2 regions of the Micromonospora sp. GCM10011541 genome follow, and region 1 is predicted to be linked to the other one. Evidence: predicted binding sites of a transcription regulator. Region 1 holds the regulator's gene; the other holds the start of a gene.
What was found. The regulator HrcA, encoded in region 1, represses chaperone genes, less so after heat shock. The targets are predictions, from matches to a motif close to GGTTNGCACNCTCNNNNNGAGNGTGCNAACC.
Positions count from the first base shown of each region.

Region 2: a site for HrcA is predicted at 1,837-1,867, ahead of groL (chaperonin GroEL). Genes of this name have one in related genera too.

Region 1 is NZ_JBHSBP010000065.1:87,595-91,941, forward strand. Features, by position in the region: gene hemW (radical SAM family heme chaperone HemW) at 13-1,236, shown strand; gene ACFOYX_RS27435 (DUF4870 domain-containing protein) at 1,280-1,903, opposite strand; gene hrcA (heat-inducible transcriptional repressor HrcA) at 2,136-3,158, shown strand; gene dnaJ (molecular chaperone DnaJ) at 3,232-4,347, shown strand, end outside.
Region 2 is NZ_JBHSBP010000049.1:264,576-268,922, reverse strand. Features, by position in the region: gene groL (chaperonin GroEL) at 15-1,637, opposite strand; gene ACFOYX_RS18370 (hypothetical protein) at 1,915-3,009, opposite strand; gene ACFOYX_RS18365 (cold-shock protein) at 3,120-3,323, opposite strand; gene ACFOYX_RS18360 (GNAT family N-acetyltransferase) at 3,546-4,076, shown strand; gene paaN (phenylacetic acid degradation protein PaaN) at 4,220-4,347, opposite strand, start outside.

The DNA of each region.
Region 1 (4,347 bases):
ACACTAGTTGCCATGCCCGGCGCTCTTCCAGAAGGTGAATCCGTCCCGCGTGACGGGTCGCTGCCCGCCGCCGCCACCCGCGCGGTCGGCGCGCGCGGTTTCGGCGTGTACGTGCACGTCCCGTTCTGCGCCAGCCGCTGCGGCTACTGCGACTTCAACACGTACACGGCGGCCGAGCTGGGCGGCGGGGCCAGCCGCGAGTCGTACGCCGACACCGTGCTGGCCGAGCTGGCCCTCGCGGGCCGGGTGCTCGGTGACACGCCGCCGCGACGGGTCGACACCGTCTTCGTCGGCGGCGGCACGCCGACCCTGCTCCCCGCCGACGACCTGGCCCGCATTCTGGCGGGGATCGACCGCACCTGGGGGCTCGCCGCCGACGCCGAGGTGACCACCGAGGCCAACCCCGAGTCGGTCACGCCGGAGTCGCTGAAGACGCTGCGGGCCGCCGGCTACACCCGGATCTCGCTGGGCATGCAGTCCGCCGCGCCGGGCGTGCTGGCGATCCTGGACCGCAAGCACAGCGCCGGGCGGGCCACCACCGCCGCCCTCGAGGCGCGCGACGCCGGGTTCGACCACGTGAACCTGGACCTGATCTACGGCACGCCGGGGGAGCGCGCCGAGGACTTCGCCGCCTCGCTGGAGCAGGTCGTCGCGGCCGGGGTCGACCACGTCAGCGCGTACGCCCTGATCGTGGAGGACGGCACCCGGCTGGCCGCGCGGATGCGGCGCGGCGAGCTGCCGTACCCGAGCGACGACGTGGCGGCGGACCGCTACCTGGCCGCGGAGGCCGCCCTCGACGCGGCCGGTTTCTCCTGGTACGAGGTGTCCAACTGGGCCCGCTCGGCGGCGGCCCGGTGCCGGCACAACCTGCTCTACTGGACCGGCGCCGACTGGTGGGGCCTCGGACCGGGGGCGCACAGCCACGTCGGCGGGGTGCGCTGGTGGAACGTCAAGCACCCGACGACGTACGCCCAGCGGCTCGCCGCCGGGGAGTCGCCGGGCCTGGCCCGGGAGGTGCTCACGCCCGACGAGGCGCACATGGAGGACGTCATGCTGCGGCTGCGGCTCGCCTCCGGGCTGCCGCTGGACGTGCTGGACGACGCGGGGCGCGCCGGGGCCGAGCGGGCCCTGGCCGGCGGGCTGCTGGCCGCGCCGGAGTACGCGGCCGGCCGGGCGGTGCTCACGCTGCGCGGCCGGCTGCTGGCTGACGCGGTGGTCCGCGACCTGCTGCCCTGACCGCCGATCGCCCGGCCGACCCGCGGGCCGGCCGGGCGGGGCGTCACTTGACCAGGCTGATGCTCATCGGATAGCGGTAGAGCTGGCCCTCGTTGGCCTTGACGCCGGCGAGGATGCCGAACAGGACGCCGATGATGACCGCCGCGCCGACCGCGAGGAACCCGATCACGATGCAGGCCAGGACCCAGCCGACCAGGCCGACGATCGACCAGAGCAGCTGGAAGTTGAGCGCCGCGACCGCGTGCTGACGCACCGTCGGCGACTGGTTTCCCCGGGCCAGCATGGCGACCAGCGGCGGGAGCCAGCCCAGCACGCCGCCGCTGACGAACATCGCCGCCGCGCCGCCGAAGTGCGCGACCAGCGCCCAGGTCTTGTCCTCGTTGTTGGCCCAGCCGCCGCTCGGGGCGCCGTACGCGCCGCCGGTCGGATAGCCGCCGCCCGGCGGCGGATAGCCGCCCGGAGGTGGGTAGCCACCCGACGGCGGCTGGCCGCCGGAGGGCGGGGGATAGCCACCGGGCGGGGGATAGCCGCCCGCGCCCGGCGCCCCGGACAGTGGTGCGGTGGGTGGCTCGTCCGCCGACGAGCCGTACGGTGCCGACGGCGGGGTCGGGTCCGGCGGCTGAGCGCCGGCGTCCCCCGCTCCGGGAGGGCGAGGTGGTTCAGTCATGGACGTCACGGTAGGGGTTGCCCGCAAGGCGGCACCAGAGCGAGATCGCCCGGGATGTCCGGCTGAACGGCTCTGGCGCCGTGCTGGGTGGCGGGCCGGACCCCCGTGGTCCGTCGCTGATCATCGCGTCAGGGGTGGCGCCGACGTAGACTGGCACTCGCTACAGTCGAGTGCCAGGTGCCCGGCCCGCCCCGGACCACCGGCGGGTCGAGGTGCTTCAGGAGGTGGGGAGATGGGTCTCGACGACCGCAAGCTCGCCGTGCTGCGCGCGATCGTCGAGGACTACGTCGCCACGCAGGAGCCGGTCGGCAGCAAGGCCCTCGTCGAGCGACACCAGCTGGGCGTCTCCCCGGCGACGGTGCGCAACGACATGGCGGTGCTGGAGGAGGAGGGCTACATCCGGCAGCCGCACACCAGCGCGGGCCGGGTGCCCACCGACCGCGGCTACCGGCTCTTCGTCGACCGGCTCTCCCGGGTCAAGCCGCTCAGCCCGGCCGAGCGCCGGGCCATCGAGCGCTTCCTGGTCGGCGCGGTCGACCTGGACGACGTGGTGCACCGCACGGTCCGGCTGCTGGCCCAGCTGACCCGCCAGGTCGCCGTGGTGCAGTACCCGAGCCTGGCCCGCTCCTCGGTGCGCCACCTGGAGCTGGTGCCGATCTCCACCACCCGGCTGATGCTGGTCATGATCGCCGACACCGGGCGGGTCGAGCAGCGGCTGGTCGAGCTGCCCGCGCCGATCCCCGCCGCCGACGTCATCGACCTGCGCCGGCTGGTCAACGAGAAGCTGGTCGGCAGCCGGCTCTCGGAGACCCCGCCGCTGGTCCAGGCGCTCGTCGACGAGTCGGCGCCGCATCTGCGCGGCGCCATGACCACCCTCTCCACCGTGCTGCTGGAGACGCTGGTGGAGCGGCACGAGGAGCGGATCGCGCTGGCCGGGACGGCCAACCTCACCCGCGGTGGACTGCTCGACTTCCAGGGCTCGCTGCGCCCCATCCTGGAGGCGCTCGAGGAGGAGGTCGTGCTGCTCAAGCTGATCGGGGAGGCCGAGCCGAGCACCACTCGGGTGCTGATCGGCGACGAGAACGAGATCGACAACCTCCGCGCCGCCTCGGTGGTGAGCACCGGGTACGGCCCGGGCGCGACCATCGTCGGCGGCCTCGGGGTGCTCGGGCCCACCCGGATGGACTACCCCGGCACCATCGCCACGGTGCGGGCCGTGGCACGCTACGTGGGCGAGCTGCTGGCCCAGAACTGACCAGTCAGGGCCGACGGCCGGCTCCGGCCGCCGACCGGCGCAACGCGAGACGAACATGAGGACACGGAACGCAGTGGCCAGGGACTACTACGGCATTCTCGGCGTGAGCCGGGAGGCCTCCGACGACGAGATCAAGCGCGCCTACCGCAAGCTGGCGCGGCAGTTCCACCCGGACGTCAATCCGGACCCGGAGGCACAGGAGAAGTTCAAGGACATCAACGCCGCGTACGAGGTCCTCTCGGACGACCGGAAACGGCAGATCGTCGACCTGGGCGGCGACCCGCTCGCGCCGGGCGGCGGGGGCGCCGGCGGTCCGGGTGGTCCCGGCGGGGCCGGCCCGTTCGTCGGCTTCCAGGACATCATGGACGCCTTCTTCGGCGGCGCCGCGGGCGGCGCCCGGGGGCCGCGCCCGCGGACCCGGCCGGGCGCGGACGCGATCCTGCGGCTGGAGCTGGACCTGCACGAGACCGCGTTCGGCGTCGAGGCGCCGATCACCGTCGACACCGCCGTGCTCTGCACCACCTGCTCCGGCGCCGGCACCGCGGCCGGCACCCACCTGGCCACCTGCGAGGCGTGCGGCGGCCGGGGCGAGGTGCAGTCGGTGCAGCGGACCTTCCTTGGCCAGGTGGTCTCCGCCCGGCCGTGCACCGTCTGCCAGGGCTACGGCACCACCATCCCGCACCCCTGCCCGACCTGCGCCGGCGACGGCCGGGTGCGGACCCGCCGCTCGCTGACCGTCAAGATCCCGGCCGGGGTCGAGGACGGCATGCGGATCCGGCTGGCCCAGCAGGGCGAGGTCGGCCCGGGCGGCGGCACCGCCGGCGACCTGTACGTGGAGATCCACGAGCGGCCGCACGACGTCTACTCCCGCAAGGGCGACGACCTGCACTGCCGGGTCACCGTGCCGATGACCGCCGCCGCGCTCGGCACCCGGCTGACCATCAAGACGCTGGACAGCGAGGAGACGGTCGACGTCAAGGCGGGCACCCAGCCGGGCAGCACGCTGCGGCTGCGCGCCCGGGGCGTGCCGCACCTGCGCGGCACCGGCCGCGGCGACCTCTACGTCCATCTGGACGTGCGGACGCCGACCAAGCTCGACGCCGACCAGGAGCGGATGCTGCGCGACTTCGCCAAGACCCGGGGCGAGGAGGTTGCCGAGCTGACCAAGCAGGGCGGCTTCTTCTCCCGG
Region 2 (4,347 bases), on a different contig from region 1:
CGGTGGAACTGGACTCAGAAGTCCATCTCCCCGCCACCCGGACCAGCCGGGGCGGCCGGGGTCTTCTCCGGCTTGTCCGCCACGACGGCCTCGGTGGTGAGGAAGAGCGCCGCGATCGACGCGGCGTTCTGCAGCGCCGACCGGGTCACCTTGGCCGGGTCGATGATGCCCGCGGCCAGCAGGTCGACGTACTCGCCGTTGGCGGCGTTCAGGCCCCAGCCCGCCTCGATGTTGCGGACGTGCTCGACGACCACGCCACCCTCGAGGCCGGCGTTGACGGCGATCTGCCGCAGCGGGGCGTCCAGCGCGATCTTGACGATCTGCGCGCCGGTCGCCTCGTCGCCGGTCAGGTCCAGCTTGTCGAAGGCGGTCTTGCCGGCCTGCACCAGCGCGACGCCACCACCCGGGACGATGCCCTCCTCGACGGCGGCCTTCGCGTTGCGGACGGCGTCCTCGATGCGGTGCTTGCGCTCCTTGAGCTCGACCTCGGTGGCCGCGCCGACCTTGATCACCGCAACACCGCCGGCCAGCTTGGCCAGGCGCTCCTGCAGCTTCTCCCGGTCGTAGTCGGAGTCGCTCTTCTCGATCTCGGCGCGGATCTGGTTGACCCGACCCTGGATCTGCTCGGCGTCACCGGCGCCGTCGACGATGGTGGTCTCGTCCTTGGTCACCACGACCTTGCGGGCGCGGCCCAGCATGTCGAGGCTGACGGCGTCCAGCTTGAGGCCGACCTCCTCGCTGATGACCTGGCCACCGGTGAGGATGGCGATGTCGGCCAGCATGGCCTTGCGGCGGTCACCGAAGCCCGGCGCCTTGACGGCGACCGACTTGAAGGTGCCGCGGACCTTGTTGACGACCAGGGTCGCCAGGGCCTCGCCCTCGATGTCCTCGGCGATGATCAGCAGCGGCTTGCCACCCTGCATGACCTTCTCCAGGATCGGGAGCAGGTCCTTCACCGACGAGATCTTGCTGTTGACGATCAGGAGGTACGGGTCGTCGAAGACGGCCTCCATACGCTCCGGGTCGGTCATGAAGTACGCGGAGATGTAACCCTTGTCGAAGCGCATACCCTCGGTGAGCTCGAGCTCCAGGCCGAAGGTGTTGCTCTCCTCGACGGTGATGACGCCTTCCTTGCCGACCTTGTCCATCGCCTCGGCAATGATCTCACCGACGGTGCTGTCACCGGCGGAGATGGAGGCGGTGGAGGCGATCTGCTCCTTGGTCTCGACGTCCTTGGCGAGCTTGGACAGCTCCTCCGAGACGCTGGCCACGGCGGCCTCGATGCCCCGCTTCAGGGCCATCGGGTTCGCACCGGCGGCCACGTTGCGCAGGCCCTCGCGAACCAGGGCCTGAGCCAGGACGGTCGCCGTCGTCGTGCCGTCACCGGCCACGTCGTCGGTCTTCTTGGCGACCTCCTTGACCAGCTCGGCGCCGATCTTCTCGTACGGGTCCTCGAGCTCGATCTCCTTGGCGATGCTCACACCATCGTTGGTGATGGTGGGGGCACCCCACTTCTTCTCGAGCACGACGTTGCGGCCCTTGGGGCCGAGCGTCACCTTCACGGCGTCGGCGAGCTGGTTCATGCCCCGCTCGAGGCCGCGGCGCGCCTCTTCGTCGAACGCGATCATCTTGGCCATACGGCGTTGTCCTCCTGGACACTCACGGGCCACCCGAGTGTGTGCCCCGGATGGGCCGCCTGGTGTACGCACCTAGGGGACGTCGCCACCTGGCGACGGCGACGTCTCCTCGGTCGGGCCGGACAGCCCGCGACGACCGGCCATGTGCCGCTCCGGCGCCATCGAGACGCCGGCGCAGCCGTGGCCCTACCGCCCCGACCATTGGCACTCACGGTATGCGAGTGCCAATGACCTGTTTAGCACTCTCCCTTGCCGAGTGCAAGCACGATGGGCTCGCTCAGCCGAGTTCCGCCGCGAGTCGGGCGGAGTTCACCGGGCCCTCATGGGCCCGCTGCTCGGCGTACGTCACGACGAGACCGATCAGGTAGGCCAGCCAGGCCGGCAGGTAGAGCAGCACGGTGACCACCGAGCCCACGACGGTGCCGGCGGTGATCTCGAAGGCGCCGGCCGGCCCGCCGGCCAGGCTGATGATCATCTGCACCGGTACGGCCACCATCGAGCTGATCGTCGCCAGCAGCCCGACCAGGAGCACCCGGCCGAGCACCTGCCCCAACCGGGCGTGGAAGATCTTGAAGGACCGGGCGATCGGGTTGACCCGCTCGAAGAGCAGCACCGGGCCGGCCAGGCTGAGCGCGCACATCAGATAGATCCCGGGCAGGTAGCAGAAGACCGCGCCGACCAGCACCAACGCGAACACGAGCAGCATCCAGCCCCAGAGCGCCGCCGCCCGCCGCAGGCCGTAGCGCAGCGCGCCGCCCACCGTCACCGGCTCGCCGGCCGCCTGCCGGGTGACCGCCCAGGTGCCGGCCGCCCAGCCGACGCACTGGACGGCCAGCGCGAAGACCCCGACCACGAGCGCCACCCCGAAGAAGACGAGCAGCTCGCGGAAGTAGTCGGCGGGGAACGGGGCGGGCGGCTCACCCGGCGCGGTGACCGTGAGGGTGGGGTGCGGGTAGAACGGCAGCGCGAACAGCGTGATCGCGATGCCCGGCAACCCCTGAGTGATCAGCATGATCGGCAGCAGGACGCGCCAGCTCCGGCGCAGCGCGCCGGCGCCGCGCTGGAACCAGCCGGCGACGCCGGCCCCCGGCGGCGTGACCAGCGGATCCTGGGGGTCGTACCCGGCAGCGGGCAGCCATGGCGCGCCCCCGGCCGGCGGATACCCGCCGTGGGGCGGGTGGCCGGCGAAGGGAGCCGGCGGCCAGTACGGCGGCGGCGCGGCGGGCTGCGACGGCACACCGTACGCGGGCGGCGCCCAGCCGGGCGGTGCCGCTCGGGGCGGCCCGCCCTGGCCCGGTCCGCCCCACGGGCCGGCGCCGGCGGGCTCCGACGGGTGGGGTCGGGGAGCATCCGGCGGGGGCAGATCGGACATGGGCCGTCCTCAGCATCGATGGCTGGAACGGCTCATGATCTTCCCCGGTGCGCACCCGCACCGCTGCCCCTGATCGGAGTGGAAAAGCCGCCCGACGGGCGGCGACGGGATCAGGCGATGACGCGGACGCGCTCGGCCTGCGGACCCTTCTGGCCCTGGGCGATCTCGAACTCGACCCGCTGGCCGTCGTCCAGCGCCTTGTAGCCGTCCATCTCGATCGCGGAGAAGTGGACGAAGACGTCCTGCCCGCCGTCGACGGCGATGAAGCCGTAGCCCTTTTCGGCGTTGAACCACTTCACGGTGCCCTGTGCCACGGTGCACTTCCTCACTCTGCGCGGCGTTCCACAACCCCCGGACGCCGGCCGAGCCCGCGCCCGGACCACCGTTCCGGCGATCGGCGACGGCCGCTGAATCGGTGACCGAAATCGCACGCTACACGAGGCGTGACGACGGCGCACGACCGCAAATCGGGCATATTCCGGGCAGGATCGGGCCCGGCGCGACATGGACGACCGTCCCTCCGGTATGCATGCGACATGACGAGCGCGCCGACCATGACAGCCGCCCGGACGGCCACCGTCCGCCGGATCCGCCCGGAGGACGCCGCCCGGATGCGCGCGCTGCGGCTGGAGATGCTCGCCGACGCGCCGCTGGCCTTCCTGGAGACCGTGGCGGAGGCCGCCGCCCGCCCGCACGCCGACTACGCGGCCCGGATCGCCGCCGTGTCGCGGGGCGCCGCGACGGCCCAGTTCGTCGCCGACCTCGGCGGCCGGTTCGTCGGCCACGCCGGGGGCACGGTCGTCCCGGAGGAGCCCGGCCTCACCGTGATCTACGCCGTCTACCTCACCCCGGCCTGGCGGGGCACCGGCCTGCTCGGGGAACTGGTCGACGCGGTGGCGGCCTGGTCCCGCGCGTGCGGCCGGCCCGAGCTGATGCTGGAGGTGGTGGTCGGCAACGACCGCGCCTACCGGGCGTACCAGCGGCTGGGTTTCGTGGACACGGGCGTGCGGGTGCCGCACCCGAAGATCCCGACGCTGCGCGAACTCCAGATGCGCCGCCCCGCCTGATTGATTTTCTTCACCACCGAATCGGCCAGAACCACCCGACGTGGAGCACCACGGGCGGGTTTCCGGGGCAGCCCGCCCCGCGGAAGGATCAAGCCTGACCGCCTGGAGCGGGGTGGGCTGCCCCGGAAACCCCAACAGCAACCTCAGACGTGCCTACGGCTCTGGACGATGCGGAACCGGTTCGCCACGTACGCGCCGTCGGTCAGCGCCGCGTTGGCGGCCGGGTTGGCGCCGCTGCCGTGGAAGTCGGAGAACGCCGCCGACTGGTTGA